4 regions of the Glutamicibacter sp. HZAU genome follow, and region 2 is predicted to be linked to each of the others. Evidence: riboswitches for the same ligand, from Rfam matches in the RefSeq annotation. Region 2 holds a riboswitch; each other region holds the start of a gene.

Evidence for each region. A riboswitch is a leader RNA that binds a small molecule or an ion and turns the genes downstream of it on or off. The one in region 2 is predicted to bind S-adenosylmethionine.
Region 1: linked by a shared signal. The riboswitch ahead of EKH49_RS11845 (acyl-CoA dehydrogenase family protein) and the one ahead of EKH49_RS10130 (O-acetylhomoserine aminocarboxypropyltransferase/cysteine synthase family protein) in region 2 are both predicted to bind S-adenosylmethionine.
Region 3: linked by a shared signal. The riboswitch ahead of EKH49_RS14590 (hypothetical protein) and the one ahead of EKH49_RS10130 (O-acetylhomoserine aminocarboxypropyltransferase/cysteine synthase family protein) in region 2 are both predicted to bind S-adenosylmethionine.
Region 4: linked by a shared signal. The riboswitch ahead of EKH49_RS11205 (flavin reductase family protein) and the one ahead of EKH49_RS10130 (O-acetylhomoserine aminocarboxypropyltransferase/cysteine synthase family protein) in region 2 are both predicted to bind S-adenosylmethionine.

What each region holds. Positions count from the first base shown of each region.
Region 1 is NZ_SCKZ01000006.1:440,829-448,736, reverse strand. Features, by position in the region: gene EKH49_RS11865 (YidH family protein) at 1-64, opposite strand, end outside; gene EKH49_RS11860 (MFS transporter) at 214-1,200, shown strand; gene EKH49_RS11855 (LysR family transcriptional regulator) at 1,237-2,163, opposite strand; gene EKH49_RS11850 (acyl-CoA dehydrogenase family protein) at 2,255-3,484, opposite strand; gene EKH49_RS11845 (acyl-CoA dehydrogenase family protein) at 3,510-4,736, opposite strand; SAM riboswitch class I at 4,785-4,875, opposite strand; gene EKH49_RS11840 (SdpI family protein) at 5,092-5,448, shown strand; gene EKH49_RS11835 (GntP family permease) at 5,542-6,903, opposite strand; gene EKH49_RS11830 (CdaR family transcriptional regulator) at 7,196-7,908, opposite strand, start outside.
Region 2 is NZ_SCKZ01000006.1:88,096-96,003, forward strand. Features, by position in the region: gene katG (catalase/peroxidase HPI) at 1-1,209, shown strand, start outside; gene EKH49_RS10115 (methylated-DNA--[protein]-cysteine S-methyltransferase) at 1,308-1,937, opposite strand; gene EKH49_RS10120 (RNA polymerase sigma factor) at 1,934-2,431, opposite strand; gene EKH49_RS10125 (histidine phosphatase family protein) at 2,547-3,107, opposite strand; SAM riboswitch class I at 3,218-3,329, shown strand; gene EKH49_RS10130 (O-acetylhomoserine aminocarboxypropyltransferase/cysteine synthase family protein) at 3,428-4,801, shown strand; gene EKH49_RS10135 (CoA-binding protein) at 4,801-5,295, shown strand; gene EKH49_RS10140 (DeoR/GlpR family DNA-binding transcription regulator) at 5,611-6,387, shown strand; gene EKH49_RS10145 (1-phosphofructokinase family hexose kinase) at 6,384-7,364, shown strand; gene EKH49_RS10150 (PTS fructose transporter subunit IIABC) at 7,361-7,908, shown strand, end outside.
Region 3 is NZ_SCKZ01000010.1:24,242-32,149, forward strand. Features, by position in the region: gene EKH49_RS14580 (LOG family protein) at 1-768, shown strand, start outside; gene EKH49_RS14585 (VIT1/CCC1 transporter family protein) at 834-1,937, opposite strand; gene EKH49_RS14590 (hypothetical protein) at 1,992-2,258, opposite strand; SAM riboswitch class IV at 2,274-2,387, opposite strand; gene EKH49_RS14595 (DinB family protein) at 2,455-3,042, opposite strand; gene EKH49_RS14600 (cupin domain-containing protein) at 3,174-3,740, shown strand; gene EKH49_RS14605 (hypothetical protein) at 3,876-4,292, shown strand; gene EKH49_RS14610 (APC family permease) at 4,399-5,928, shown strand; gene EKH49_RS14615 (PucR family transcriptional regulator) at 5,987-7,522, opposite strand; gene EKH49_RS14620 (aminotransferase class III-fold pyridoxal phosphate-dependent enzyme) at 7,604-7,908, shown strand, end outside.
Region 4 is NZ_SCKZ01000006.1:304,938-312,845, forward strand. Features, by position in the region: gene EKH49_RS11195 (PaaI family thioesterase) at 141-557, opposite strand; gene EKH49_RS11200 (long-chain-fatty-acid--CoA ligase) at 573-2,180, opposite strand; SAM riboswitch class IV at 2,557-2,674, shown strand; gene EKH49_RS11205 (flavin reductase family protein) at 2,769-3,269, shown strand; gene dnaB (replicative DNA helicase) at 4,126-5,481, shown strand; gene EKH49_RS11215 (ZIP family metal transporter) at 5,542-6,279, shown strand; gene EKH49_RS11220 (MFS transporter) at 6,303-7,685, shown strand; gene EKH49_RS11225 (DNA-binding protein) at 7,699-7,887, shown strand; gene EKH49_RS11230 (GNAT family N-acetyltransferase) at 7,898-7,908, opposite strand, start outside.

The DNA.
Region 1 (7,908 bases), 350 kb from region 2:
GGTCGGGCTCGCTGCCCTCGGGCAGCAGCCAGCGTGAGATCCGGCTGCGTTCTGGCTCGGACATGACCCTCCTTGGTGTACGTCGATGCTATGAGCATACCCAACCAATCATCGGTGAAACCTATTTAGCTGGTTGATAAAAACAGTTTTACGGATGTGATCCAGCGCATAAGAATTGATTGCAGCACTTGAACGAAAGAAAGGGCGCATTCCATGGCCTCCGCCAATCTCAATCCCCGCGTCGTGACGCTGGGCACCGCCGGCGGTCCGCGCTGGTGGACCGGCGAGAACGCCGGAAAGCGCGCAGGAATTTCCACCGCCGTCATCGTGGGCGACAGCGTCTATCTGGTGGATGCCGGAACCGGCGTGGGCAACCAGCTGATGAAAGCGGGATTCACCCCGGCTAACCTTCGCGGCATCTTCCTCACCCACCTGCATTCGGATCACACCATCGACCTGGCGTCGCTGGCCATCTTCGGCATGTTCACCCTGCCAGCTGGCAAGGCCCCGATCTCCATCATCGGCCCCGGCGACCGCGGCGCCCTGCCGCCAGCGTCGCCACGCGCCACCACCGCACCCCAGCCGGTCTTCGCGCAGAACCCGAAGTCGGTCATCCGCGGAACCCTGGTGGGCATGAGCTCCTACACCGTGCAGGGGTTGATGACCGTCTGGGCCATCTCCTACGTGGTCGAGGAAGTCGGAATGGACCGCACGGCGGTGCTGAACATCAAGGCCATCGGTGCCGCACTGACCGTGGTGGGCATCTGGGTATCCTCGCGCTACTCCGACAAGCTGGGCCGCCGCCCGGTCATGATGGTCGGCATCCTCGCCGGCGCCATCGCCGCCCTGCCGATCATGTGGATGCTGGAACTGGGCCAGCTGTGGCTGTTCGCCATCGCCCTGTTCGTGGCCAACGGCATCATCCAGGCGTTCATCTTCGGGCCGTTCGGCGCATTCACCGCCGAGCTGTTCCCCACCCGCATCCGCTACACCGGTGCCTCGCTGGTCTACCAGCTCTCCTCCACCGTGGGCGCAGGCTTCACCCCGATGATCGTTGCCGGCCTGGTGCTGCTGGGCGGCGGCTCGCTGTGGATCGCCGGCGGCGTCTGGGCGGCCGCGTTCATCGTCGCCGCGCTGGCCATGCACGGCATCAAGGAAGGCCGCGACGCGGACCTCGAAGCCGAGGAAATGAGCCACTAGCCTCCCGGCTGGTTGGAGCGCGGGGCCGGTTGGAACCTACGGGTTACAGCCGGCCCCGCGTTCTTTCTCTGCCCCGGTTTCCTCGCAGAAATCCAGGAACGCGCGCAGCCGCAGGCTCAGGCGTTCCGAGGCGGTATAGGCCACGCAGATGTCGCTGACCCCGACCTCGCCTTCGATCTCCAGCGCCGACAGCGGCAACCCGTCGTAGCTCAGGTTGACCGGCGGACGCTGCACCAGCACGGTGTAGCCCAGACCCCGGGCCACCATCCCGCGCACCGCCTCGAAGCTCTGCGAACTCCAGCGCACCTTCGGATCAAGGCCCGACATGCGCAGGTTCACCAGCTGGTTATCGCGCACCGTGGGAATATCCAGTGAAACGAAATCGTCATCGGCCAGCTCGGCGAGCGCAACAGAGGTTCGGTCCGCCAGCCGGTGGTTGCCGCCCACCAGCACATACGGGCGGCCCGACATTACGCGGCGCCAGGATACCTGCGACAGCAGGTGGCGGGTATGGGTGAGCACCGCATCCAGGTGGCCCTTGAGCATGCGTTCTTGCAGCTCGGCGCCATCGCCTTCCACCAAGGTCACCTGCAGGTCCGGGTGGACATTGGTGAAGCGTTCGCAGATCACCGGGATCCAGAACGCTGCCAGCGAGGAATAGCAGCCGATCACCAGCGGGCCCGAGAGCTTGGTCTGGCGCTCGACGATCAGGTCCTGCACCTCTTCGGCATGGCGCACCAGCGCCCGCGAATCCAGCAGGAAGTCGGTGCCGACAGCGGTGAGCACCACCCCGCGCGCCCGGCGTCGCACCAGCAGCTGGGAGCCGACGGCGCGCTCCAGCTCGTCCATCGACTGCGACATGGCGGCCCGGGAAATATGGCACTGCTTCGCTGCAGCCGAAATGGACCCCAGTTCTGCGACGGCGACGAAATACTGCAGCTGGCGCAGGGTGTAATTGATCACCCACACAGTCTAGCCAGCGGGCGATTCTGCAGGCGCAAAACAACAGGCCCAGCATCGGCAAAGAATGCTGGGCCTGCTACGGAAATGGAAGCTACTTCGAGGCGCCGATCGCCCACACGCGTGGAAGCTCGGTGCCGTTGACCGCCAGGTCGCCGATCAACCGCGCCTTGAAGACCCAGGGATTGTGGTTGCCAGCGGTCCGGGCATTGCGCCAGTGCCGATCAAGGTTCTTGGAAACGCTCGTCGCGCTGGCAGCCAGCGCATCGAAGGCATGGGTGATGGCATTGAGCACCAGCGGGGTCAGCACCACCTGCGCCTGCGCGCTGGCCAACTCGGCCGCATCATTGGCCGCTTCGTCCTCTTCTGCGCTCGCCTGGCCGGTGTGCAGCGCCAGCGCTGTTTCGTAGGCTCCCTGCAACGCCACCGAAACGCGTTGAACCGTTGCCGCGGCGGCGAAGGATGCAGCGGAGACCTCGCCGATCACCTGCAGCAGCTGCGGGTCTTCGGCCGCCACATTGGCTGCGGCATGGCTGAAGGTCCGCTTGCGCGCCTTCAGCTCGGCGGCGAAGTCCCGTTCTGCCGCTTTGGCGGAGCCGGCCAGGACCGCCAGCAGCACCTGCTGGTAGAACGCGGTCTGGTACTTGAAACGGGTATCGAAGTCGATCAGGTCCTCCTCGGCCACCACCGCATCGGTGAAGGTGGAGGTTCCGGTACCCGTGGTGCGCTGGCCGAAGCCATCCCAGTCATCGGCCAGCTCGACACCGGGCTGGTGGCGGTTGACCGCGGCGATCACGCGCTTGCCGGTGTCGGTGCGCTCGGCATAGGTGTCCAGCCAGTCAGCGAAAATTGAGCCGGTGGAATAGTACTTGGTTCCATTGATCTTGAAGCCGCCCTCGCCGTCCGGGGTGACCTTGGTGATCACGTCCCCGACCTTCACGGTTCCAACCTCGGTCCACGAGTTGCCCACCAGTTCTCCGGCGGCGAAGCGGGCCAGCCACTTGTCGCGCCCCGGGCCTTCGGCGGCCACCAGCCGATCCTCGACGAAGGCGAAGTGCGCGCGCAGCGCCTGGGCGATATTGGAATCAGCGGCCGCAAGATCCACGAACAGCTCGAAGAGCTCAGGCAGGGTCGCCCCGGCCCCGCCGTGCGATTCCGGAACCCGGACGGCGCCGAAGCCGGCGGCCGCCAGGTCGGCCACCGCTTGGTAGGGCAATTCTCCGGTGCGGTCGCGTTCGGCAGCGCCCTGCGCGATGTCCGCGAAGAGCGGGGCAAAACGGGCTTTGAGCCCTGCAAGCCGAGTGCCAGTTGCAAGTACAGTCATCGTTGAATCCAATCCGTTCGAAATTCTAGGTGTAGAGCGAGAGCGGCTGGGATTCTCCGCGCAGGAAGTACGCGCCGACCTCGATCTTCTTGTAGTCCACCGGGTCATGCAGCGAGTGGGTACGCACGTTGCGCCAATACAAATCCAGGCCCACCGAGCTCGCGGTCGAGGATGATCCGGTCACTTCGAAGATCCGGTTCGCCACCTCGACGCCCACCTCGGTGGAGACCACCTTGGCTTCGGCGATTTCCACTGCCAGCGCGGCCCGCTCGGGCTGGGTGACGTCCCCGGCCTTGGACAGCAGCGCATCGAATTTCCGGCCGAGTTTCTCGGTCAGTGCAGCCACTGCGGCGGTGCGGGCCTTGAGCTCCCCGACGGTGCGCTGGAAAATCGGGTCTTGGGCGTAGGTGTCGGCCTGCGAGAACAGCCAGGCATTCTTGCGGCCCAGCAGGATCTGCTTGCCGCGCTGCAGCGCTCCTTCGGCGATGCCCAGGTAGAAGTTGGCGAATGCCAGCTGGATCCCCGGGGTGAGCAAGGTGGACACTGGTTCGTCGGTGACGAAACCGAGCAAGTCCTCGGCTTCAAGCCTGACGTTGTGGTACTTCAGCGAGTTCGAGGCGCTGAGCCGCTGGCCCAGGTAGTCCCAGTCGTCAACGATTTCCAGTCCTTCGATGTCGCGCGGCAGCACGAAGGCGAGAATCTGCCCGTCGTATTCCCCGCCCTGGACCAGTGCGTTGATGACGATGACCTCGCCAACACCGGAACCGGTGGAGAACCGCTTGGCCCCGTTCAGCCGGTACCCATCCCCTTCGACGCTCAGCGTCAGATCCGGGTCAACCGGATTAACCGAATCGCCCCAGAGCCAGCCGCCTTCCACGGTGCGTAGCCACCACTTGCCTTGCGCCTCCGCCGGAGCATAGAAGGCAATGCTGGACTGATTGATGTAGTGGTAGGCCAGTAGTTGCGCGATGGAGCCATCGGCCGCGGCCAGGATGCGGACCACCTCGAAGGCGGTTTCCCAGTGGGCTCCTGCTCCGCCGTATTCCGCAGGCACCAGGAGGTTCAGCAAGCCGGCCTCGCGCAGCAGCTGCACTTCGGCGAATGGCTGCTGGTTCTTGCGGTCGCGTTCCAGGGCGTCCTTGGCGAGCGTGCCTCCCACCTGTTGGGCAACTGCGCGCCACTGTTCCAGCTCGGTTTCGCTGGCGTTCCCGTAGTAGGGAACTCGGCGTAGTCCAGTGCTTTGTACGGTCATCTTCTTCTCCCTTGCGTTGCAGGTTCCGAAGGACGCAGGATCCCTGCGATTCCATCGATCCTGGCGTTAGCACTACCTGCCGGATGCAGGCTTACTGCGGCGTCGCGGAGCCAGGTCTCTCAGCCGCTCTGGATGGGTTGTGCTCCGAGTCAACCACTGCCGGCAGCAGTCTTGGAAGGGCACTGTCATACGAGGGAACGGCAGGACAAAATACGTCATCTTCGAGCCTCCTGCCTGCCTGATCGATGGCAGCGCGGCCTTCGTATGACACTTGCATGACGAAATCTGAACTCGGGAACTGCTCTGCCTCCGAATAGGATGGCTGTTCACGGCGAATAGTCAGAACAGGTGGAACGTGGATCCAGCAGGCGTCATCCCCTTCATGCTCGGGTTGATGGGCATCACTGTGGTGCCAGCGTTCCTCGCACCCATGGCCCGGGATGGAAAGCTCGCGCGCAATGCGTCCATCGGCATCAAGACGCGCCATACCTTGGCCAGCGACGAGGCCTGGCTGGCAGGGCATCGGCGGGCTGCGCCGCTGATGGCCGCGGCTACCTGGGCCGGCTGGGCCATGCTGGCCGGTGCAACGATTCTCTGCGTGCTGGGCCAGTTCGGTTTCGCCTTCGCCACAACCGGGGCCGGCTATCTCGCCGTCATCACGTTGCTGATGATCTCGGCCGCAAAAGCGAACAGGGCCGCGCGAGGCGTCTAGCCGGCATAGCCCGGCCAGTCTGCGGCCGCATAAAGAAACGGATCGCACCATCGGCAGATGGTGCGATCCGTTGTTTACTTGGCCAGCATCCTGCTACAGCAGTACGGCTCCCAGGAGCAGTACCGTCAGGAAGGCGGCGGTACCCTGGATGGCGGTCGCCACGCTCAAGGTCTTGTATGCGGTAATTACCGGAATGCGGCTGAGCTGCGAAACGACCCAGAAGTACGAGTCGTTGGCGTGCGAGACAACCATCGCACCGGCACCGACGGCCAGTACCGTGAGCACCATGCCCAGTTCCGAGCCCAGGCCCAAGGAGCCGAGCATCGGCGCGACCAGCGCGGAGGTGGTCACCATGGACACGGTGGAGGAACCCTGCGCGGACTTCAGCGCAGCGGCGATCAGGAACGGCACCGCCAGGCCCAAGCCCAGGCCGCTGAGCGAATCCGAAAGAATTGTGGTCAGATCCGAGGCCGCCAGCACCGCGCCGAAACCGGCACCGGCGCCGGTGATCAGCAAGATCGGGGCAGCGGTGCGCACGGCTTCATGCATCTGCTCGTTGAAGACCGACAGCTTGCTGTCGCCGCTGAGCAGGAAGGTTGAGGAGATCAAGCCGAAAATCAGCGCGATCACCGGAGTACCGATGAAGGAAAGGATTTCCAGGGCGATGCCCTCGCCGAACGGGAGCGAAGGCAGCTTCGCAATGGAGGCGGCGCAGATCAGCACGAGCGGAACCAGGATCGGCATGAAGGCCAACGCCGGGTGGGGCAATTTGCCGAAGCTTGCGCGCAGCTGCTCGTAGTCGAGTTCGGAGAGGTCGTCTTCGCCTTCACTGGGCAGCGGAGTCCACTTGGACTTGTTGAAACGGCTGGCGTAGGCCAAGCCGGCCAGCGCCGAGATGGCGGCAACTGGCAAGCCGACTGCGATGATCAGGCCCAGGTTGTCGGCAACGCCGATGCTCTCGGCTGCGGCCAGCGGTCCCGGAGTCGGAGGCACCATGGTGTGGGTTGCGTACAGGCCGGTCATCAATGCGATGGATGTCGCCAGCGCGGAAACTCCGGTGCGCAGGGTGATGGCTTTGCGCAGCGAGTTGAGCACCACGTACCCGGAGTCGCAGAAGACGGGAATGGAAACGATGTAGCCGATGATTGAGAGCGTCAGGTTGGGGAACCGCGTGCCCAGCACCTTGATCAGCGCATCTGCCATGGAGATCGCGGCGCCGGATTTCTCCAGGATGACGCCAATCATTGTTCCGAACAGGATCACCAGACCGATGTTGCCCATGGTGCTGCCGAAGGCCGTGGTGACCGTCGAGGCCACATCGGCCAACGGAATCCGGTAGGCGAAAGCGGCCAAGATGGCGGCGCCAATGAGGGCGAGGAATGGGCTGATCTTCAAGCGTGCCGTGACCATCACGATGGCCACGACAAGGATCAGCAGAACAAGCAGTTCATACACGGCGGGTTGGCTCCTTTGCCAATAACGGTAGTGCTCTGCGCCTGGCCCACGGCGGCAGAATCGGCGGACCAGCTCTGTCGGCAAAGCTGCTCAAGGCTTTGCCCGTTGGGCTAGATGCCTCCGTGCCGCCACGGAATTCGGGCGCAAAGATCGATCATCCTGCCAATATTAGGAAAAGCTGCCCCGGATGCCTATGGGCACACGACCATATTTGCCTGATTCTGGTCGGGGTAAATGTGTGCAAATATCCCGCTACTGCCACAACTGTCACCCGCACCCCCGTTCCCGGGTCCTAGAAAATATGCAGCTGCCCCAAGGCCACTCGCGCGTAAATCGCATGCTGGAGTTTCAGGGACTCGCTGGACTGCCGAATGTCCACACCACTGATCTGGCTGATCCGCTCAAGCCGTTGCACCAAGGTGTTGCGGTGAATATGCAGATCCGTGGCAGCCTGGCTCATCGATGCAGCCGTCGACACCACCAAGAGGGTTTTGGCCTGTTCCTCATTGAGCTGTTGCGCCGGGGCAGCCGCATGTTCCAGGCTGCGCGCTGGGGTGCGGGCGATAGCCACGGCAATTTCCCGGCTCCACATTCGGCGTTGGGCGTAGCGCGGCACGAGTGGCGGATAGCCCAGCAGCGCCCGCAGCGCCTCGGTTTCAGCCATGAGGTCCGCTGCCGTTTCCACCGGCATGGAGACGAGGAAACGCTCCTCATCCATGCGCTCTTCAGCGAAAGCGGGCTCGTGGGTGGCGCGTAGCCTCCAGTACGCACCGGAAAGGCTGATCCAAGACGTGCGATGGTGTTCCTTGGCCGGTTCTTCGAGCAAAGGATCCTCGACGCTTCGCGGGAGCCATGCTTCGATGCACTTGGGCCCGCGCAAGCCGTGGGCCGCCAGCGAGCGGTCGATGACTTCGGGGGCAACGCGGCCTGCGATCAGCGCAGAAATGATGTCTCGGGCCTCGGTCTCGCGGCGCGCACTGCGCGAGTGCTCGTAGTCCTGGGCGA
Region 2 (7,908 bases):
CACATCCTGTTCGCTTACGAGTGGGAACTGTTCGAGTCGGCAGCAGGCGCCAAGCAGTGGCGTCCGGTCAACGGCGGCGGTTCCGGCCTGGTCCAGGCAGCGCACGAGACCCTCGAGCGCCGCGAACCGCGCATGCTGACCAGCGACCTGGCCCTGCGCTTCGACCCGATCTACGGTCCGATCTCGAAGCACTTCAAGGAAAACCCTGAAGAGTTCGCCGATGCCTTCGCTCGCGCATGGTTCAAGCTGACCCACCGCGACATGGGTCCGAAGTCCCGCTACTTCGGTCCAGAAGTTCCAGCCGAGGATCTGGCATGGCAGGATCCGCTGCCGGCAGCTCCAGAGGTCACCCTGGGCGCCCAGGAAATCGCGGCGCTCAAGGAACTGATCAAGGATTCGGGCCTGACCGTGCAGCAGCTGGTCTCCACCGCGTGGAAGGCAGCGGCCTCGTTCCGCAGCTCGGATAAGCGCGGCGGCGCCAACGGCGGCCGCATCCGTCTGGAACCACAGGTCTCCTGGACCGTGAACCAGCCGGAGCAGCTCAAGCCAGTCATCGCCAAGCTGGAAGAAATCGTTGACACCTTCAACGCCACCTCCAGCATCAAGACGTCCTTCGCTGACGTAGTGGTCCTGGCCGGCAACGTCGGTGTCGAGCTCGCGGCAGCTGCCGCTGGCCAGCAGATCGACGTTCCATTCACCCCTGGCCGCGTTGACGCGACCCAGGAGCAGACCGACGTTGAGCAGTTCGCATGGCTGGAGCCAGTCTCCGATGGCCTGCGCAACTACGACTCGGGCTTCATCAAGATGCCAAGCGAGTACCTGCTGATCGACAAGGCGAACCTGCTGGGCCTATCCGCACCGGAACTGACCGTACTGGTCGGCGGCCTGCGCGTACTGGGCAACAACTGGGATGGCTCGAACCTGGGTGTCTTCACCGAGAACCCGGGCGCGCTGACCAACGACTTCTTCGCGAACTTGCTGGAGCCAGGCATCGCCTGGACCGCTTCCGAGGACGAGCAGACCTACCACTCGAAGGACGGCCGCTGGGTCGGTTCCCGCGTGGACCTGGTCTTCGGTGCCAACTCGGAACTGCGCGCCCTCGCCGAGGTCTACGCTTCGGACGATGCCAAGGAGAAGTTCACCAAGGACTTCGCCAAGGCATGGGCTAAGGTCATGGACGCGGATCGCTTCGAACTGCGCCGCAAGTAGCAGCTAGCTGGCTGCTATCTCGCAGCATATAGTGCTGGGCTGTTGCTTCCCCTGATGGGGAGCAACAGCCCAGCACTTTTTTATGCAGTTTTTGGCCGCTAGAACAACGTCGCCGCGCTGCCGGCGAAGTCCGGATTCTCCAGTTTCAGCAGTTCCGTCTTGGCTTCCAAGCCACCCAGGTAGCCACCCAGCGAACCATCGGTACGCAGCACGCGGTGGCAGGGCAGCACGATGGGAATCGGGTTGGTGGCGCACGCTGAGCCGACGGCTCGCACCGCCTTCGGCTTGCCGATCTGCTGCGCCAGCTGGGCGTAGCTGAGGGTCTGCCCGTAATCGATATGCCCCAGTTCCAGCTGCACTTGGCGGCGGAACTGCGTAGAGAGCTGCAGATCCACCGGGAGCTCGAAACTGTGCCGTGTGCCCGCGAAGTACTCATCGAGTTGCCGGGCGGTCCCATCCAGGCTCGACTTGTCGCGCAGGATGCGTGGGCTGAGCTTTTCCGAGAGCAGCTCAAGTATCCGGTCGTGGCCCTCGGATTCGAATGCCACCCGCACCAGCCCGGCATCGGTGCTGGCCAGCAGCAATGAACCCACTGGGCTGTCGACCATCCGATAGGCGACATCGACAAGTTCAAGCGCGCGGGCTTTTTCAGCGAGCTGGCCTTGCAGCGCGTCGAGGGTTTGCATTTCAGCGGCCGTCGCCTGCTGCTGATAATTTTTTTCGTTCATGGCTGCTCCCGCCATAGTTCCTGGTCGTCTAGCCGGACCCGCAGGTTCTTGATCCCGTCGGCACCGGCCCTGCGGGCAGCGGCTTCGCTGCCCGAAAGGATTTCGGCAATTTGCGCGTAGCTCATCCCGCCCAGGTACCGATAGGCCACGACCTGCCTTTGCTTGCCGGGAAGCTGATTCACCTCGTGCCAGAGCTGAAGATTGTCCAACTGCAGATCCGGCCGGTTCATCCCGGACGCGGGACCATCCATGTCCTGGTCATTAAGGATCTCCGGCTTATGCTTGCGCAACTCGTCAATGGCCTTGTTCCGGGCAATGCGCACCAGCCACGCCAGGACATTGGCATCATCTGGCAGCTGCGGGTACGTCTTGAGCGCGGCGAGGAAGGTTTCGGACCAGGCATCTTGCGCGCGGTGCTCATCCAGCAGGGCGCGGCAAACACGCAGGACGTTCAGTCCATATTCTTGGACTATCCGCTCAAATGGTGCTTGCATGGCTCTCCTGGGATTTCGCGACCTGCTGGCCTCTCACCATGTAAACGCAACGGCCACCTGTTCTGTGAGGTGTGAATGAAAAATTTTTTCATTCACCCCGCTGCCGCACGGATTCCTAGAATGCCACCAAGTCGGATTCACCGGCGAGCTGCTCAAGCCGGGCCAAATCCACGTCGATAATTTCGCCATTCTCCACGCCTTGGGCTTGCCTGGTTCCTGCCAAGGCGTCGCGAATGGTGCGCATGGTGGCGCCATGGCTGACAATCATGATCTTGCGTCCGGCATGCTTGCTGGCTAGGCCCAGCAGCGCTGGCACCGCGCGGTTCAAGATGTGCGCACACGGCTCAATCTGGTCTGCGGCGGCAGCCGATTCCTTGTCGCTGACCTCCGCCATGTTCCGGCCCTCCAGCGGGCCGAAACCGCGTTCAATGAGTTCCGGAACTGCGTTGCCCGTCGCTGCCCCGATCTGCTGGGCAATCAGCACGGCAGTTTCCCGGGCACGCGCCAAAGGGGATGCCAGAATGAGCGAAAAGTCTTGGCCGATGAGCTTGCGCCCGACCTCGCGAGCTTGCTCGCGTCCGGTTTCGTTCAGCGGGATGTCGGTTTGCCCCTGCAGTCGGCCTGCAAGGTTCCAATCGGTCTGCCCGTGTCGAACCAGTGCCAGCGAAGTATCCATGGCTCCAGCCTACCGGTGCCATAGATGTCGAAGAATCTCCGATCACAGGTCCGATACGCAACGTTACGACTCATAGTTGGGTCACGAACGGTCATGTTGCGAAGATTATTACACCATCCCGAGCGGCCGAGAGATCTGGTTCGATGACGCCGCAGCAACCTGCCACATCCGGTGGTTACGGTGCTACCGCCAGAAACGATGCAGCCGCTTACCCGTTGGAGAACGGCAGGAAGCGACATTGATTCCGGGATTCCTGCCTCGATCGCGGCCCGCCCTGCGGTGCACGCGAAACCCCAATCGACAAGGAGTCGTAAGCCACCATGGCAGATCACAAGTTTGGATTCCGCACCCGCGCCCTGCATGCCGGAGGCACCCCCGATGCTGAGCACGGCTCACGCGCAGTGCCGATCTACCAGACCACGTCGTTCGTCTTCAAGGACGCTGACGATGCGGCCAACCTCTTTGCCCTGCAGAAGTACGGCAACATCTACTCGCGTATCGGCAACCCGACCGTGGCGGCCTTCGAAGAGCGCATGGCTTCGCTGGAAGGCGGCATCGGCGCGGTTGCCACCGGCTCGGGCATGGCCGCGGAATTCGTCACCTTCGCGGCCTTGGCCCAGGCAGGCGACCACATTGTGGCTTCCTCCAAGCTCTATGGCGGCACCATCACCCAGCTGGATGTCTCGCTGCGCCGCTTCGGCATCAGCACCACCTTCATCGACTCCAACGATCCCGCGGACTTCGAAGCCGCGATCCAGGAGAACACCAAGGCCGTCTACACCGAGGTGGTGGCCAACCCGTCCGGCGACATCGCCGACCTGAAGGGCCTGGCCGAAGTCGCGCACCGCCACAACATCCCGCTGGTCGTGGACTCGACGCTCACTCCCCCATACATCCTTCGCCCCATCGAGCACGGCGCGGACATCGTGATCCACTCGGCCACCAAGTTCATCGGCGGGCACGGCACCACCCTGGGCGGCGTCGTCATCGAGTCTGGCAAGTTCAACTGGGGCAACGGCAAGTTCCCCACCATGACCGAGCCGGTAGCCAGCTACGGCAACGTCTCCTGGTGGGACAACTTCGGCGAATACGGCTTCTTGACCAAGCTGCGCAGCGAGCAGCTGCGCGACTTTGGTCCGTCGCTGCCGGCCCAGTCGGCATTCCAGCTGCTGCAGAGCCTGGAGACCCTGCCGCAGCGCATGGACAACCACCTGTCCAACGCCAAGCAGGTCGCCGCCTGGCTGGAATCCGATGAGCGCGTCACCTACGTGAACTACGCAGGCCTGGATTCCCACCCGCAGCACGAGCAGGCCAAGGAGCTGCTGCCCCTGGGCGTCGGCTCGGTCTTCAGCTTCGGCGTGAAGGGCGGACGCGAAGCCGGCGCCAAGTTCATCGAGGCGCTGCAACTGGCCAGCCACCTGGCCAACATCGGCGATGCCCGCACCCTGGTGCTGCACCCTGCCTCCACCACGCACCAGCAGCTGAGCGCCGAGCAGCTGGTCTCCGCTGGCGTGCCAGAAGACCTGATCCGCTTGTCGGTGGGCCTGGAAGACGTCGAAGACATCCTCTGGGATCTGGACCAAGCGCTGGCCGCTTCGCAGGAAGCTGCCGCCGGTTCCGCCGCGCAGTTCGAAGCGCCAACTTATGACGGTTCCGCCTGCGCCTTGCCAACTGCTTCGAAGGGAGCAAACTAATGACTGCCGTTGAAACCACCTGGGAAGGCCCGGGAGCCGCGCAGCGCCTGGAGATCCTGCGCGAGACGAAGACCATCGCCATTGTCGGCGCTTCGAACAAGCCGTCACGTGCCAGCTACTTCGTGGCCACCTACCTGCTCTCCTCCTCACGGTACAAGGTGTACTTCATCAACCCGGTACTCGACGAGATCCTGGGCCAGCCGGTGTACAAGTCGCTCGCCGATCTTCCGGAGACCCCGGATCTGGTGGAGGTCTTCCGCAAGCATGATGACCTGCCCGGCGTGCTGGACGAGGCCCTGGCCGTGGGCGCGAAGACCCTGTGGCTGCAGCTGGGCTCCTGGCACGAGGAAGTGGCCCATCGCGCCGAGGCCGCGGGCATGAACGTGGTCATGGACCGCTGCGTGAAGATCGAGCACGCCCGCTTCCATGGCGGTCTGCGCCTGGCCGGATTCAACACCGGCGTGATTTCCTCGAAGCGACAGGTCCTCGCCTAGGAAGTCCGGAGCTCCACATAATGGGTGCATGCAGCATTCCGCTGCATGCACCCATTATGTGTTCGGAACAGCTCCAGAGTTTCCGTGCAGGCCGACGGGACTGGGCTTTTCCCGCGGCTCATTCGGCAGGAACGTACAGTTCACCTGCGCAATCATGCGCGATGCAATTTCCTCGCCTTCCCCCGAAACCCACTTAAAACCAAATAAAGCCAAAAATTCTCCACATTTTCACTTGACGATGCCACACAATCGGGCATAAAGTCATGGAAACACAGATCAATGTGTTGCAGGTCATGATGAATTGCGGAGGCAAGAATGTTCGCCGAAGAACGACACCGGCTGATCGTTGAGCAGCTGGAAGCTGACGGGAAAGTAACCGTCGCACAGCTCGCGCAGCGCTTCGATATCACCCGGGAAACCGTGCGGCGGGATCTGGCCCAGCTGGAATCCGAGAACTACCTTCGCCGCGTCCACGGCGGAGCGGTTGCCATCACCGAGGCGAGCACCCGCGAGGAAAGCTACGTGGTGCGCACCGCCATCCATTCCGAGTCCAAGGCCCGCATCGCCCAGCGCGCACTGAGCCTGCTGCCGGTCTCCGACGCCTCGGTTGTCATCGACGCGGGAACCACCACGGAAATCCTGGCCGAGCGCATGCTCAAAAGCGCCGCGGGCAACGGCCTGGTGGTCATCACCCATGCCCTGCCCATCGCCGCTGCCCTGGTCCACAGCCCGGATATCGCCTTGGAGCTGATCGGCGGGCGGGTCCGCGGCATCACCGGCGCCTCCAGCGGAGCACGCACCGTGCTGGAATATTCCCAGTACCGGGCGGACATCGCCTTCATCGGCACCAACGGGCTGCATGCAGGATTCGGCCTGAGCACCCCGGACCCGCTGGAAGCCGCCGTCAAGCGCGCCCTGGTCGCCAGCGCCCGCCGCGTGGTGCTGCTGGCCGACGGATCCAAATTCGACCAGGAAACCCTGGTCTGCTTTGCCCGGCTTGAAGACATCGACACCTTGGTCACCGACCAGCAGCCCGACGGGGAGCTCGCTGCCGCGCTGGAAGCCGCGGATGTCGAGGTGGTGATCGCATGATCATCACGCTGACCGCCAATCCGGCACTGGACAAGACCATCGAGCTGGCCGACCCGCTGGCTCCCGGTGCCGTGCAGCGCGCTGTGGCCAGCCATGTCCAGGCGGCAGGCAAGGGAGTGAACGTCTCGCGCGCCATCGCCGCGGCGGGTGGCGCCACCTTGGCCGTGCTGCCCGGAGCCAACACCGACCCGCTGGTCACCGCGCTGGCCCACGACCAGCTGGCTCACCGGAACCTGCCGATCGCCGGAGCGCTGCGCACCAACACCACCCTGACCGATCCCGATGGCACCACCACCAAGATCAATGAGCCAGGTCCCGCCCTTGATGCGCAGCAGCTGGCCGAGCTCGGCGAGCTGGTCGCCGAAGCGGCCGCCGGCGCCAGCTGGCTGGTGATGGCCGGCTCGCTGCCGCCGGGAGTTCCCGCCGGCTTCTATGCGCAGCTGACCGCAAAATTGCGCGCGGCCCTGGGCGCAAAGTGCCCGAAGATCGCCGTGGACACTTCCGGCGCACCGCTGCTCGAGCTCTTTGCCCACGGCCAGCAGCACATCCCAGACCTGGTCAAGCCCAACGCCGAGGAACTGGCGCAGCTGGCTGGCGGCTACAGCGAAGCGGCACTGGAAGGCTCCATCGAGCTGGCCGCCGGCTGCGCGCAGCAGCTGCTGGACCGGGGCGCCGGCGCGGTACTGGCCACGCTCGGGGCACAGGGCGCGCTGCTGGTCACCAAGACCGGAGCCTGGCACGGAACGCACACCCCGATTACCCCGCGCAGCACGGTGGGGGCGGGCGATTCCTCGCTCGCCGGCTACCTGCTGGCCGATGCTGCCGGAGCCAGCGCCCCCGAGAAGCTGAGAAACGCCGTCGCCTACGGGGCCGCGGCAACCCGGCTGCCGGGTTCCACCATCCCGGCCGAATCCGATCTCACCGCTGGCGCCGTAACCGTCAGCGAACTTACCTCAACTCAAGGAACCGAGTCATGAGTGAACTAATCACCGCAGAGCTCGTGCTGCTCGACGCCGACCTGGGCAGCAGCACGAGCGGGGTCATCGAGCAGCTGGCCCAGCTGGTGGCCAGCCAGGGGCGCGCCACCGACGCCGCCGCGTTGGCCGCCGATGCCAAGGCCCGCGAAGCCAAGACCGCGACCGGGGTGCCCGGCGGCATCGCCATCCCGCACTGCCGTTCGGCAGCGGTCACCGAGCCGACCCTGGCCATGGTCCGGCTGGCCCCGCCGGTGGACTTCGGCGCGAAGGACGGCGAAGCCGACCTGGTGTTCTTCATTGCCGCCCCGGACGGCGCCGACCAGGCCCACCTCAAGCTGCTCTCCAAGCTGGCCCGCGCGCTGGTGAAGAAGCCGTTCACCGCCTCGCTGCGCGAAGCAGGCAGCGAAGCTCAGATTGTCGAGCTGATCCGCGCGGTTGTCTCCGACGCCCCGGCGGTCTCCCTCCCCGACGCTGCCCCGGCTGCCAGCCCCGCCGCGCCGGCCGCCCCGGCCGTTGCCACGAAGAAGATCATCGCGGTCACCGC
Region 3 (7,908 bases), on a different contig from region 2:
GCCAGGACCCTGCACGATCACCACATTGGCCAGGCGCTGGTCTCGGAGGTGTATGAGGGTACGTTCAAGGACACCCCGATCATCGGGGTGATGGGCGGGCATGCGATGAACCGGGGCACCACGCAGTACGCGCAGGCCTTGGAGCTCGGGCGCATGATTACCCGGGCCGGCTACGCGGTGGCCACCGGGGGAGGGCCAGGAGCCATGGAAGCGGCCAATGCCGGTGCATGGCTGGCCGACTACGGGGCAGACGACATAGCGGCGGCCATGCAGATGCTCGCCGAAGCGCCAGATGCGATCCACCAGCGCACCGGCTGGGCGAGAACCGCCCTGATGGTGAAGGAGCGTTTCCCCAGCCATCGGCAGTCGCTGGGCGTGCCGACCTGGTTTTACGGCCATGAGCCGCCGAACCTGTTTGCCACCCGGATCGCCAAGTTCTTCACCAATTCCATTCGCGAGGCGATCCTGCTGGAGCAGTCCAACGGCGGGCTGGTCGTGCTGCCCGGCGCTGCCGGCACGGTCCAGGAAATCTTCCAGGATGCCTGCGAGAACTACTACGCCACCGGTGCCCGCGTGGTGCCGATGGTGCTGGTCGGCCGCGACTACTGGAGCCGGGATCTGCCCGCGTGGCCGCTGCTCCAGGCACTGGCCAAGGAACGCGTGATGGAGCAGAAGATCGCCCTGGTGGACACCGCCGAGGAAGCGCTGGCGTTCATCCAGTCCATGGAAACCCTGCGCCGTCGGACCCGGCCGGCAAAGGACATCTAGTCCGGGGCATCGAAAATGCCGGGACAGCCGAAGCTGTCCCGGCATTTTCGATGCCAAGCGGAGTATTAGCTGACGCTGACGTCGAAGATCAGGCCCAGGCAGTAGGTGACGGCCGCCGCGCCCCAGCCGATGGCCAGCTGGCGCAAGCCGCGCTTGAATGGGGAGGCTCCGGAGAGCAGGCCCACGATGCCGCCGGTGATCATCAGGGCGATGCCCACCAGCACCACCGACACGATGATCGCGGCCAGCCCGGAGAGGCCGAAGATGTATGGCAGGATCGGCACCACCGCGCCGGAAGCGAAGAGCAGGAATGAGGTGGTGGCCGCCCCGGTGGCCGAGCCCAGCTCCTGGTGCTCCTTCTCGAGCTCCTCGCTGCGGCCTTCCGGGTTCAGCGAGAAATCAGGGTTGCAGTCGCAGGTGAACAGGCCCATGCGTTCGGCGGCCCGGTGCTCGGCGTCTTCGTCGCTCATGCCGCGGGCCTTGTAGATCAGCACCAGCTCGTTGGCGTCCAGATCCAGGTTCGGGGCTGCGGTCAGCGTGACCTGGGTGGGCCGCGAGGCGGTCAGCAGCTCGCGCTGGGAACGCACCGAAACGTATTCGCCGGCCGCCATGGACAGCGCTCCGGCCAGCAAGCCGGCAATGCCGGAGAACAGCACGAAGGCCGAAGAAACGCCGGTGGCGCCGATGCCCATGATCAATGCCAGGTTGGATACCAGCCCGTCGTTGGCGCCGAAGACCGCGGCGCGGAAGTTGCCCGACAGCCGTGCGCGTCCTGCCGTGGCCAGGGCCCGGACGACTTCCTCGTGGACCTGCTCGTCGGCAGCCATCTGAGCCGTGGCGTCCTTGTCATTGCGGTAGGGGGAGCTGCTCTCGGAGCGCTGGGCCATGGCCAGCACGAACACCGACCCGAAGTGCAGGGCGAGGAAGCGCAGCATGGTGCGGCGCAGCGAGGGGCGGACTTCCTTGGCATGCTCGCCGAGCAGCGTGCGCCAGTGGGATTCATGGCGTGCTTCGGCTTCGGCCAGGCCCAGCAGGATTTGCCGTTCCTGCCCGGTCTTCTTTTCCGCCAGGGCCCGGTAGATGGCGCCCTCGGCGACTTCATCGGCGAGATACTTGCGCCATCGCTGGATCTGCGCTTTGGTCGGTTCGGCGGTTGGGTGCTGTGGCATCTCGAAAAGGCTCTCCTGGAACGTGGAGTTTCCCATGGAAACCCGTGGATCGGCTCAGCTTTCCACTTTAGCCAGCGCCCCTGGACTTGGGAATTTGGCAAGGCTAAATGCATGGCGCCTGCCTGCCGGATTCCCTGCTTCCGGCACCACCAGCAGCAATTCGGAGGTGTCCGGGTCGAAGGCCGGACGGCGGGAGCAGCGGGCGATGAGGTGTTCGAGCCTGAGCGGGTCCGCAACGTAGCGGGTGCACCAGCGGCCCTCGGCGGTGAACTGCACGTGGCCGGTCTGGCGGTCGATGATGGGAAGAATCGGGATGGCCATGGATATCAACTCTCTGGCGAGCTCTTGCCCGTGCACCAATTGATGCGCGGACCGCTTCCTCATCCGAACCACCCATGAACTTGGGGTTGGTGCGCGGCCAGTCGGAGCTTGGCGCCGCGTCTCGTGAAGCAACAATTCTGAGCGTACCGCCGCATGCGGCGCCAGATGAAGCCGTACTGCGTAATATGACTTCCGGTCAGCTCTCCGGGGCCAGGGAATCGGCCAGCCGCTGCAGCTTCTGGCGGTGCTCTGCCCACTGCGCCGCGGTGTAGCCGGGCAGCAAATCCAGCGTCGCGGTCCAGCCGGCGCGGCCGTCGAGCTGCTCGCGGATGATATCCAGCTGCCCTGCATGCCGGGAGGTCTCGGCCAAGGCATGGATGAGCAGATGATCCAAGGTGGTATGCCCCGCCGGCCCCCACCACGGGACGTGCACTGCAGAATCCAGGGACAAGGCGGCGATGCCCTCGTCCGCGAAGGCGATGGCCTTGCGGTACAGGCCGATCAGCTGCTTCCCGTCCATCTTGGCGGGCGGAAGGAAATCAGCGTCGGGATCATGCGGGGAGATGAACTCGCGGACATAGGGGTCGTTGGCCTCGCGCTGCAGGCAGGTGCCGAAATACTCGTATTCGTTGATCACCAGATGGTGCAGCACGCCCAGGATGTGGGTGCCGGTAGGGGTGAGCGGGGTGCGGGCCAGCTGCTCGGCCAGGCCCTCGGCCTTGAAGATCGCATTCTCGCGCGCCTCGTTCAGGTACCCGCAGAGCTTGTCCTTGGTGCTGTCCATGGACAGAGTCTAGTGACCGCGGCCGGCGCGCGGTAGGGGACACCGCGTGTTTACCATTGGTAAACTTGCCCCGCAGGCGGTGAAGCCGCCGCGGATGCCGCTGCCGGACACGACGTTGATGGAGCCAAACGATGAAAACCTTGCCAGTTGAACCAACCGGTGCTGCGATCAACATCGGTGCGCGGCTGCGCGGGGTGCGGCAGACCCAGCGCATGACCATTGACCAGGTCGCAGAGCTCTCCGGGCTGACCAAGGGCTTTCTCTCGCGTGTGGAACGCGACCTGACCAGCCCCTCGGTGGCGACGCTGCTGCGCCTGTGCGAGGTGCTGGGCATCGAGGTCGGCACGCTTTTCGAAGTCCCGGAAACGAAACTGGTGCGCCTGGACCAGGCTCCGCGGGTTTCACTGGGCGGCGACGGGATCACCGAGCAGCTGGTGACCCCGCGCAGCGAAAAGCGGCTGCAGATGATCCGCGCCGAGATTGCGCCGAGGGGCACCGGCGAAGCGGAACTGTATTCGATGGATTGCGAGCTGGAAGTGCTGCACGTGATCGCCGGAGAATTCATCCTGATCCTGCCCGACCAGCGGTTGGAGCTTCAGGCGGGCGACACCGTAACCTTCCCGGGGCGCGAGCCGCATAGCTGGGAGAACCCTTCCGATGAGCCGGCCGTGGTGACCTGGACGCTGATCCTCTCCTGAGCCCAACCCCTGCGCCCGCTGCGGCGGCACGCTCGGCGCGATGCGGCTGCGTGTTCGCTGGCGGAGCGGGCGACCGCGTATTCTAGGAACGATGCGTTGTTCCGGGCGCTCGGAACAATTGGCGATGGGAGAGGCGTGAAGACAGGCGAACCAACCGCGACGCAGGACCAGCTGCGCAGCATCAGCTGGTGGGCTTCGGTGCTTTTCGGCGTTCTTGTCGGCACCACCTTGACCTGGATCCGCACCCAGCGCAATTTCTTCTTCCTCGGCGCCGTGATTCTCGCGGTTGTCATCGTGACCATCGGCGTGCGGACAATTCGCCGGCGTGCCCGTTTCCCGCAGATGGCGCAGGCGCGCACCTCCTGGACCTATGCGCTGTGGACCGCCATCCTGCTCATCCTGGCCGGCCCGATCCAGCTGGTATACGTGGCCGATGACCTTTCCGAGTTGACCATCAAGTCATTGGTGATGTCCGCGGGCTTCGCCCTGGGCATCCATGAGGTCGATCGGGCGCTGGTGAATGCCAGCAAGAAGGGCTCCTCGGCGGCCTGAGCTCCCGGTTTGGATGAAATGGCCTGAAATGTAGTCAAAACATCCAATACGTTGTGGCGCGTTTGCGCATAGTGTGATCCTGATCATCTTTCCAGAAGGGATTGCCATGGCAGGAAACACCGCTAAGAACCACACCGCCGAGCCGGGACTCAAGAAGGTCCTGGGCCGCTGGGACGCTTTGGCCATCGGCGTTGGCGCGATGATCGGCTTCGGCTGGGTCGTGCTCACCGGCGACTGGATCACCACCGCCGGTCCGATAGGAGCCGCGCTGGCCATGCTGGTTGGCGGCGTGATCATGGCGGTCGTGGGCCTGACCTACGCCGAATTGGTTGCCGCCATGCCGAAAGCTGGAGGCGAGCACAACTATCTGCTGCGCGCCATGGGCGCCCGCTGGTCCTTTGCCGGTTCGTGGGCGATCGTCGGTGGCTATATCACGATCGTGGCTTTCGAAGCAGTGGCCCTGCCCAAATCCGTGCTCTACCTCTTCCCCGATCTTTCGCACATCAAATTATGGGAAATCGCCGGTTCCGAGGTCTACCTGACCTGGGCTCTGGTCGGTGTTGCCGGGGCGGTGGCGATCACCTGGATCAACATCCGCGGCATCAAGACCGCCGGCGTGGTGCAGACCTTCGTGGTGATCTTCCTCTTCGTCATCGGCGCCATGCTGCTGGCCGGTGCCTTCAGCGGCGGCGAGAGCGCGAATATGGAGCCGTTCTTCGAGAACGGTGTTGCCGGCTTCTTCGGCGTGATGATCGTGGTGCCGTTCATGTTCGTCGGTTTCGACGTGATCCCGCAGTCCGCCGAGGAATGCGACATCGCCCCGCGGAAAATTGGCAAGTACGTGGTGGTTTCGGTGCTCATCGCCACCGCCTGGTACGTGGGGATCATCCTGGCCACCTCCTCGGGAATGGGCGCATCCGCGCTCGCCGGGTCCGAGCTGGCGACGGCTGACGCGATGGGCGCGCTGTTCAATTCCGGGATCATGGCCAAGGTGCTGATCGCCGGCGGCATCGCCGGGATCCTCACGTCGTGGAATTCCCTGCTGATGGGTGCGTCGCGGCTGATGTACGCGATGGCCAGCTCGGGGATGCTGCCGCGCTGGTTCGCCTACCTGCATCCGAAGTACCGCACCCCGAGCCACGCGCTGCTGTTCATTGGCGGGCTGTCGGTGCTGGCTCCATTCTTCGGCTCCGCCATGCTCGGCTGGCTGGTGGATTCCGGCTCCCCGTCGATCGTGATCGCCTACCTGCTGGTGGGCGTGGCCTTCCTGATCCTGCGCCAGCGCGAACCGCAGATGCCGCGCCCGTTGCGCGTGGGCGGCGCGGGCAACGGCGGCAAGGTCATCGGCGTGCTGTCGGTGGTGTTCTGCGCCGGGCTGATCTCGCTGTACCTTCCGGGAATGCCGGCGGCCATCGCCTGGCAGCCGTGGCTGCTCTTCGCCGCATGGTGGGTGCTGGGCACGGGCTTCCTGATGCGGGTGCCGCGCGGGGTCGCTCCGGGCGAATTCGCCGAAGAGGAGCTGCTGCAGAAGCTGAGCATCCGCCAGCAGGCCAAGCTCGGTGCCACCGGGCCGGACGCCGCCGCAGTGCGCCGCACCGGTGCGCCGAACCCAAGCTCAACCCGGCTCAAGGGCTGAGGTCCGCCGCACCCGAAGCGCGCCGCGGGATCTGGTACTGCCGGATCCCGCGGCGTGCTTATTTCTGCGTCCGGCGAAGTGCCAGCCACAGCGAGGCGGCGGCATCCGGATCATCGAGGTCGATGCCGAGCACGTCCTGGGCCACGCTGATGCGGTGGCGCAGGGAATTGCGGTGGATGCCCAGTTCGCGGGAGGCTTCCTCCCAATGCCCGCGATGGCGCAGATAGGAGGTGACCGCCGAAAGCAGATCGGCGCGCGGGTATTCGGCGAGAGCCGTGACCCAGGTTTCCGCGCTGGCATCGAAGCCCGGGGAGCTGGAGGCCATGGTCCCCACCGGGACAGCATCCAGCGCGTGGCGCAGGGCAGGGAGATTGGCGGGGATCTCGGCCAGGTTCAGCGGGTGGGAGAGCACCGCCTGGACCTCAGGTGCCGGGGAATCGAATGGTTCGCGCGCCATCGGTTCCGTGGCGCTGCCGGCCGGCGGCGCCAGCGGCGCGTCCGTGCCGGGATGTTCCGCTGGTTCGGGGAGGACCAAGTAATTTTCGGAGCCATCCTGGTAGTGGAGCTGGCATTCTTCGACCGCGGCGGAGATATCGGGCAACGCCGCTGGACGCTGGAGCGAAGGCAACGCATGCAGTGCGGTCGCGGCATCGGTATTGGCTCCTGCCCGGTACACCAGGATCCGCACGCGGGAAGGCAAACTGTCCAACCCGGCGTCTTCCCCGACCAGGCGCGCCGCCTCGGGTTGGCCATGCAGCAGCAATTTGGCGGTGGCCGCGCTGAGCGCCTGATGCGTGCTGGCGGCCAATTCCCGCTGCCTGGCGCGCAGGGACAGCAGCGTGCACGCGGTCATGATGATCTGCCGGTCGGCCTTGGTCGGCTTGCGGCCTGCGGATACGCCGAGATATCCCTGGATCCTGGTCCCGGAAAGGATCGGGTAGAGCACTACTTCGTGGCCCTGGACCTCGAACGTGGACGCCGCGGGCATGCCGTTGCGCCGGAAACGCATGGATTCATGGCGGAGCTCGACCAGGAATACTTCGGCTGACGCCGGGTAGCAGGTCGCCGGGCGGGCATCGACCGAGAGGTAGGCGGCCCAGCCTTTCACGGCTTCGGCCAGGCCGCGCACTACGGCATTGATGGCATCCGGACGGACCGCGGCCCGCGCCAGCGCAGTCTGGGTGCCCAAGGAGCCCATCAGGTTCGACTCCTGGTCGCGTGAGGCCAGGCGCCAGTATGCCCGTGAAATATTTTGGAATGGGATCTGGTCGGGGACGATGCCCAGCTCTATGCCGGCCTGGTCGCAGGCCTCGATGACATGCTCGGGCACGGCGTTCAGCCACGGACCGAGCCCCAGTCCCAAGGCGAATACCTGCTTGGCCTGCAGCCGGCGCATGTAGGCGCGGGAAGCTTCAGCGCTGGCGGCGAAGGGCATGCCGGTGGTCAGCAGCAGCTCGCCGCCATCCAGGTAGGCGGTGGGATCCTCCAGCTCGGAGACATGCACCCCGCTGACCGGCAGGGCCCGGAAGGTTCCGGCAGTAGCGGGGAGGAATTCGGCACCCAATTCCGTGCCGAGCTGCAAAAGAGTAATCATTGGGTAAATTATCCAAGAAGGATGCCGAGTTTGGATGCAATGACCAATGACGCGTGTCACGCGGATTTCTAGGCTTGAGCCATGACTGAAACCCTTGCCGCCATCGACGCGCCAACCCTGCCCCAGACCCGCCATCTTGCCACCAGCATTCCCGGCCCCCGCTCAGCTGCGCTCCACGAGCAGCGGGTGCAGCAGGTCAGCAGCGGGTTTGGCATCACCCTGCCGGTCTTCGTCAACCGGGCCGATGGCGGGATCATCGAAGACGTCGATGGCAATCGCCTGATCGACTTCGCTTCGGGGATTGCCGTGACGTCACTGGGTGCTGCCAACCGCCGCGTGGCCGAACGCGTGGCCAAGCAGCTTGAAGACTTCACCCATACCTGCTT
Region 4 (7,908 bases), 220 kb from region 2:
GTATATTTGCGGAGACCTTCAATTGCGCACCTTCTTCCCGCCTTTGACAGTACTGCATCTGTGGATTACGGGCGCACTACATGAAATGCACGCTCACTGTGCTGGCCATGATGCGCATCTTATGAATCTTCTGCTTGACGTCATTCCTTGGGCAAGTCCACATTCTGGGTTCGCAGTTGGCCACGGGAGAGCTGCTTGCCGGTGGCTTCATCGGTGATGATGACCTCCCAGAGCTGCTGGGTGCGACCTTGGAACAGCGCAGTGGCGACCACCTGGACCCGAGCCCCGGTGGATGGGCGCAGGAAGTCGGTCGCGTTGTGCACGCCGACGGCGAATTGCCCGCGTTCTGCCACCGCATAGCTGGCGCCGACCGACCCTGCGCTCTCGATCATCGAGGCGTACACGCCGCCATGGACCACGCCCCACGGAGTGTGGTGGTTCTCGTCCAATTGCGCGTGGGCACGTACTTCAGTGGCAGTGATTTCATCGAATTCCAATCCGATGCTTGCGCTGAATCGGCTGGTCTTGTCGGGAATCCGTGGTGCTGGCTTATCCAATTAGTGATCCTCGGGCTATTTCGTCGTGCTGTCTTCGAGCGCCTGGGCGCGCAGAACATTCTTCTGCACCTTACCAGTGGAAGTGCGCGGCAGATCCTGCGGGAAGACGATGGTGCGCGGCACCTTGAATCCGGCGAGCTTTTCGCGGGCGAAGCCAATCAGGGTTTCGGCATCCAGGGTGGATCCGCTGGCGCGGATGACATAAGCCACCGGGCGCTCGCCCCATTTCTCGTCGGCGACGCCGATGACTGCAAGGTCCAGCACTTCTGGGTGCGATGCGAGGGCCTGTTCCACCTCGATGGTGGAGATGTTCTCGCCGCCGGAAATGATGATGTCCTTGGCCCGGTCGCGCACCTGGATGTAGCCGTCCGGGTGCATGACGCCGAGGTCGCCGGTGTGGAACCAGCCGCCATGGAAAGCTTGGGCGGTGGCGGCTTCGTCGCGGTAGTAGCCGATCATGACGTTATTGCCGCGCAGCACGATTTCGCCCATGGTCTGCCCGTCCGCCGGGACATCGTCCATGTTCTCGTCGACAATGCGCGCGGACTCGGCGGTGATCATGCCAACGCCCTGGCGGGCGAGCTTCGCTGCCCGGGCCGGCCCATCGAGCTCATCCCACTCATCCTGGTATTCGCACACCGTGTACGGCCCATAGACTTCGGTCAGGCCGTACACGTGGACTACTTCGATGCCCAGATTCTGCAGCTTGGAGATGATGGCCGGGGATGGCGGAGCGCCAGCGGTGGTGATCCGCAATGGCGCATCAAGCTGGTGGGCGCGGGTGGAGTCGGCGATGATGGAGCAAACGGTCGGGGCGCCGCACAGGTGCGTGGTCCCCAGATTCTCGATGGCGTCCCAGACGGCATCCTCGCGCACGCCGCGCAGGCACAGGTGGGTTCCTCCTGCTGCGGTGACGGCCCAGGGAGTGCACCATCCATTGCAGTGGAACATCGGCAGGGTCCACAGGTAGCGGGTCTTGGCGGTGAAGCCCTGGTGGTGTGCTTCGCCCAAGGAATTCAGGTAGCTGCCGCGGTGCGAGTAGAGCACGCCCTTCGGCTTGCCGGTGGTGCCCGACGTGTAGTTGAGGGTGATCGGCGCCCGCTCGTCGGCTATGGCATAGGGAAGCTTCTCATCCGAGGCTTCCGCCAGCAGCTCGTCCAAGGTGGCGTCCACTTGCACTTCGGGACGCGGTCCGGAGTACTGGTCATCGGTGATTTCGATGAGCGCCTCCAGCGTCGGGTTCTCCCGGCGCAGGGTCTTCGTATTCTCCAGCAGCTCGGTGTCGGCAAGCATCAGCTTGGCAGCCGAATGATCAATGATGTACTGCAGCTCGTGGTCCGAAAGGCGGGTATTCAGGGCAATGAGGACGCCGCCAGCCAGCGGCACGGCGTAATGCGCCATGAGCATTTCGGGAGTATTCGGTGCCAGCACGGCCACGCGGTCGCCCGGCTCAATACGCGCCTTCAGCGCCTGGGCAAAGCGGTGCACGCGTGCTTCGAGTTCCGCGTAGGTGTAGCTGCGAGTTCCATGGATGACGGCGGTCTTCTTCGGATAGGCCTCGGTTGTGCGCTCAAGGAAACGCAGCGGGGTCAGTTCTGAATGGTTTGCCTGAATCTCTACCATGGTGTGGCTATTCCTCAATCGTCAGCGATGGTTACGGAGAACAATAAGCAGGAGTGTGACTCAACGCACTCCATGATCAATAGTGTCATGAACCTCAGCGTCATGCGGAGAAACCAAGTTTCATTTCGGTGAGCGGTAGTGAATTCGCGACAGGCCTCCGGTTCCACGGGTAGAGCCGGGTCTTCCGCTGCAACGTGACCGGAGAAGGTCCGTAATGAAAGTTGCGTCGAAGGTCTCGGGCAAGGTGGATGTGGCGAATAAAAGACTGCTAAAAGGTTCATTTCAAGGCATTGGATCGAACGTTTCGTTGAATATTGCGATTTGCGAAGCAAAATGTTTGACGCGTGTTCGACATGAGCCATATCGTTTTAAACAGAATCAAGAGCATCAGCTATAAGCCCTGGCTTGCTGATCGGCAACCCTCTCAACGGTAGTGGGGTGCTCCAGGTGAGGATTCGGTTCCACGCAAAAACGTGCTGGAACAAGTACCGCACACGGCGCGGAACTCCAACGCTGGCGGCTTCGAGAATCAAGAAGCTCCGGCGTGCGGATTATTGCGCGGTGGGCAAGACCCGAAGGAATCGAGCCATGTCATTGAATCTTGAACTTGACCCGTTGACCCTGCGCAAGGTTTTCGCTCAGCATCCGTCAGGCGTAGCCGCCCTCTGTGCAGAACTGGATGGCGAGAAAACCGGCATTGTGGCTTCGTCATTTACCGTGGGTGTTTCCCTCGAGCCAGCACTGGTGATGTTCGCCGTGCAGAAATCCTCGAATACGTGGCCAAAGCTGCGCAACGCTGGCCGCATCGGCGTTTCGGTGCTCAGCGAACGCAATGAAGGAGTATGCGCTCAGATCGCGTCGAAGAACGGCGACCGATTCCGCGGGATCGACACCTATTCCTCGGAACAGGGCGCACTGTTCATTAACGACTCCACGCTGTGGCTGGAAACCTCGATTTACAACGAGGTCGAAGCGGGGGATCACTGGGTGATCTTGATGGAAGTCCACGGGCACCGCATCTCGAAGCACTCGCCGCAGATCTTCCACGATTCGCGCTTCCATTCACTGCCGGTTCCCGAGCTCGTCTAAGCTCTTCTGAACTTCCAAAGCTTCGGCCAGATCAACATATCGATCTGGCCGAAGCTTTTTTGATTTCGAGGCCTGCGGAATCACTTGATCCCTGTGCCAATCGGAAAATTAGGCGCGATGCCTGTTGATCTCCGGGCACCCCGGCAGCAACCCTGGACTACATGCAGCCCATGCACTGCGGGCAAGTTCGACGTGTAATTGCACTTCCACTGCAGCTGATTGCCGAGGTAAATCGGTGGCAGTGGGCCAAGAGCCCAGTTACGGCTTCAAATTCACGCAACGCCACCTCGGCGACATCAAGTTATCCACGGCCCTGAGCGGTGAAATTCTTGTCGGTTGTGAACTACTTCGGGCTCGGAGCCTTGATAGCGAACATTAATCCGTGGTGACTAAGGGTTTTGCAAAATCAACAGTATCCACAGTGTTATCCACAAAACTGTGGATGAAGTATGGGGAAATGTGAACAAAGGAGCGAAAACCCCGGAAACTGGGCGATTATGGGTGTTGATAACTTCGATGTGGTTGACGTGACCTTCAATGAATTAACTTTCTTTCCACAAGTGTGAAAATACAAACAGCCTAGTCAATCGATGTTACCGGTGTGTAGAGTGGGGTAATCCACAGGGTTCTCCCCAGACTGTGAACAGGGGAGTCCACAGGTAGCGGTGTGTTATCCACATATTCTGTGGATAATGAGGTTTACGCCTGTTAATAACAGCCCTAGTGTTGGCTTCGGGAGAGAAATATCCACAGGCGCTTTACAGCTAAATGTCCGTATCGACTGACATGATGAAGCGTTGCCATGAGGGCAAGGAGAATTTTCCCAGCGGGTCAATAGGGGATGGAAGTGTCTGCAATGAGTGCTGAGCCGGTTTACGAAGGACGGGAATCCGACGCAGGGCGCAAGCCGCCACAGGATATCGAGGCCGAAATGTCGGTGCTCGGCGGCATGATGCTTTCCAAGGATGCGATTGCCGACGTCGTTGAATCCATCCGCGGCACCGACTTCTACCGTCCCTCCCACGAATCCATCTACGAGGCAATCGTTGACCTCTACGGCCGCGGCGAGCCAGCCGATGCGGTCACCGTAGCCGACTTGCTGACCAAGCGCGGCGAAATCTCGCGCGTGGGTGGCGCTGCCTACCTGCACAACCTCATCCAGCAGGTTCCCACTGCGGCGAATGCCGGGTACTACGCAGAAATAGTGCGCGAACGCGCAGTGCTGCGCCGGCTGGTTGACGCCGGTACGCGCATCGTCCAGATGGGCTACTCGCCGGATGGCGAGGTCGACGCAATCGTCAACGAAGCCCAGGCCGAGGTGTACAAGGTTGCCGAGAACCGCAGCAGCGAGGACTACGTGCGCCTCTCGGACATCATCGAAGACACCGTCGACGAGATCGAGAACGCGGCCAACGCGGGCGACGGCATCACCGGCGTGCCCACCGGCTTCTACGAATTCGACGAGCTGACCCAGGGCCTGAAGGGCGGCCAGATGATCATCATCGCTGCCCGTCCCGCCGTCGGCAAGTCGACCTTCGCGCTGGACTTCGCCCGTTCGGCTGCCATCAAGCACAACATGGCCACCGTGTTCTTCTCCCTGGAAATGGGCCGCAACGAAATTGCGATGCGCCTGCTCTCGGCCGAAGCGTCTATCCAGCTGCAGGACCTGCGCAAGGGCTCGGTGGAAGATGCGCAGTGGACCAAGATCGCCACGACCATGGGCCGGCTCAACGAAGCCCCGCTGTTCATCGACGATTCGCCGAACATGTCCATGATGGAAATCCGCGCCAAGTGCCGCCGGCTCAAGCAGCGCAACGAGCTGCGCATGATCATCCTCGACTACCTGCAGCTGATGAGCTCGGGCAAGCGCGTGGAATCGCGCCAGCAGGAAGTCTCGGAGTTCTCGCGTAACCTCAAGCTACTGGCCAAGGAGCTCGACGTGCCGCTGATCGCGCTGTCGCAGCTGAACCGCGGATCCGAGCAGCGCACCGACAAGCGGCCCATGGTCTCGGACCTGCGTGAATCGGGTTCGATCGAGCAGGACGCCGACATGGTCATCCTGCTGCACCGAGACGACGTGTACGACAAGGAAAACCGTCCGGGCGAGGCCGACGTGATCATCGCGAAGCACCGTGCAGGTCCAACCAAGACCATCACCGTGGCATTCCAGGGCCACTACTCGCGCTTCAACAACATGTCCAACGAGGGTTAGTCCAGTCAGAACTGATATGGCACCTACTAAGCCAGCTCATTGCTGGCTATAGTGGGCGCCATGTTCGCTTCGTTGCAGGCTTTGCTGTGGGGCACCGTGGCCGGATCCGCCCTGCTGCTGGGTTCCGGTGCTGCCTGGTGGTTGAAGATCCCCAAGGTCTGGGTCAGCGCCATCATGGCTTTCGGCGCTGGGGTCCTGATCAGCGCACTGGCCTTCGAACTGGTGCTCGAAGCCTATGGCACCGGCGGCCTTGGTGCGACACTGGGCGGCGTGATCGTGGGCGCTGCCTTGTACTTCGGTGCGAACCGGCTGCTGGCCTGGCGGACCGGAAAGCGGCAGGCGCAGCGCGCAGGCGAGCAGGAATCATCAGGATCAGCGCTCGCTGTCGGTGCGCTCATCGACGGCATTCCCGAATCCGTGGCCCTGGGACTGACCGTCGTCGCCAGCGCAAGCATTAATCCGGCAATGCTGATCGCCATTTTCATTTCCAATGTCCCCGAGGGGCTGGCGAGCACCGCCCAGATGAAAGCGTCCGGGAAGAAGGGATCCTCGATCGCGTTGCTCTGGGGCGCCATCGCCATCTCCTGCGGGATCGCGGCCTTCCTCGGGGCGCTGCTGCTGGAATCCATGCCCGGCGAGGTGCTGGCCTTCGCCACCGCCGTCGCTGCCGGAGGCATCTTGACGATGATCGCTGACACCATGGTTCCCGAAGCCTACAAGGTGGAGCACGACTACACCGGATTGCTGGTGACCTCTGGCTTCCTCGCGGCGTTCAGCCTGCACGTGATCGGCGGCTAGTCGAAACCTGAGATCATGGATGCATGCCCCTGAACCGCAGCAGCCAATCAACCGAGCGCGCCGAGTCCACCATCTATGCTCCGCAGTATCTTGCCACCACCCTTGGCATGTTCGTGCTCGTCTTCCTGGTCGCCTTCGAATCCATGGCCGTGACGACGGTGATGCCTCTGGTCAGCGAGCTGTTGGACGGTGAACGCTACTTTGCGTTGGCCTTTGCCGCGCCGATCGCCAGCGGCATGCTGGGGATGGTGGCCGCCGGAGAAGTCACCGACCGTTGGGGGCCGAAGCACCCGCTGTTCATCGCCGTTGCCGTATTCTGCGTTGGCCTGCTGATCTGCGGTTCGGCCGAGAACATGCAGGCCCTGATTGCCGGGCGCATCCTGCAGGGAGTCGGCGGCGGCGCGATCACCGTCGCCATCTATGTGCTCATTGCCCGGGTGTACCCCGGGCACCTGCACTCGAAGATCTTCGCCCTGTTCGCTACCGCTTGGGTGATTCCGGCGATGATCGGCCCCTGGATGGCGGGCCTGATTGCGGTGCACCTCGGTTGGCGCTGGGTGTTCTCCGGCGTGGCGGTGCTGGTGGTTCTCGCGTTTTGCGGGGTCGTGCCGGCATTGAAGTCTCTGAGCTCGACGCGCAATCCTGACCTGGGGCCGATTTCCGCCAAGCGGCTGGTGCTGGCTGGCCTGACCGGGGTGGCTGTCATCTGCATGAACCTGCTCGGAAATACGCAGGGCCGCTGGTCCCTGCTCGGGTTGATCCTGGCGCTGGCGGTGGCCCTGGCCGCGGTTCGCCCGCTGCTGCCCAAGGGCACATTCAGCTTGGCCAGGGGACTGCCGTCCACCATCATGACCCGCATCTTCGTGGCCGGTGCCTTCTTCGGCGTGGAAGTCTACCTGCCCTACCTGCTGCGCGAGGATTACCACTTGGGCCCCGACCGGGCCGGCCTGATCCTGACGGCGTCGGCACTGTGCTGGTCGGTGGGCTCATGGCTGCAGGGAAAGCTGGGGGAGAAGGTGGAATCCTCCACCTGCATCACCGTGGGGGCGATTGCCGGCTGCGTGGCGATTTCAACCGCATTGGCTACAGCGGTCTTCCATCCGCCGGTGCTCGTGCTGGTCTGCGGATGGGCTGTGGGCGGCTTCGGCATGGGCATGATCTTCCCGAGGCAAAACGTGAACATGCTGGCCCTGTCCGCCAAGGACGAGCAGGGATTCAACTCATCGGCAATGACCGTGGCCGACTCCCTGGGCAATGCCGGGGTCACTGCCATCGGTGGGGTCATCTTCGCAATGGCCGCCACCGGCATGGGGTTCATCTCGGTATTCAGCTTCAGCCTCTTGCTGGTGCTCGTCCTGATCGCGATCTCGCCGCGCACCAAAGCTGTTGCGCGGCCGGCAGCCTGACTACGCTGGGGTCATGGGCACCGAGCTTCCGAAAACCAGCAACCCCGCGGCCAGGGCCTTCGAGCACGCCGGCATCACCAGCCTCGAGCAGGCGGGGCAGGCCGGCGCCGCGGCGCTGCTCGCACTGCACGGCGTGGGTCCGAAAGCCATCCGCCTCCTGAGCGAAGAGCTGGCCGCGCGAGGCCTGGAGATGAATCCTTGAACTGCCCGGCTCAGCCGCGCG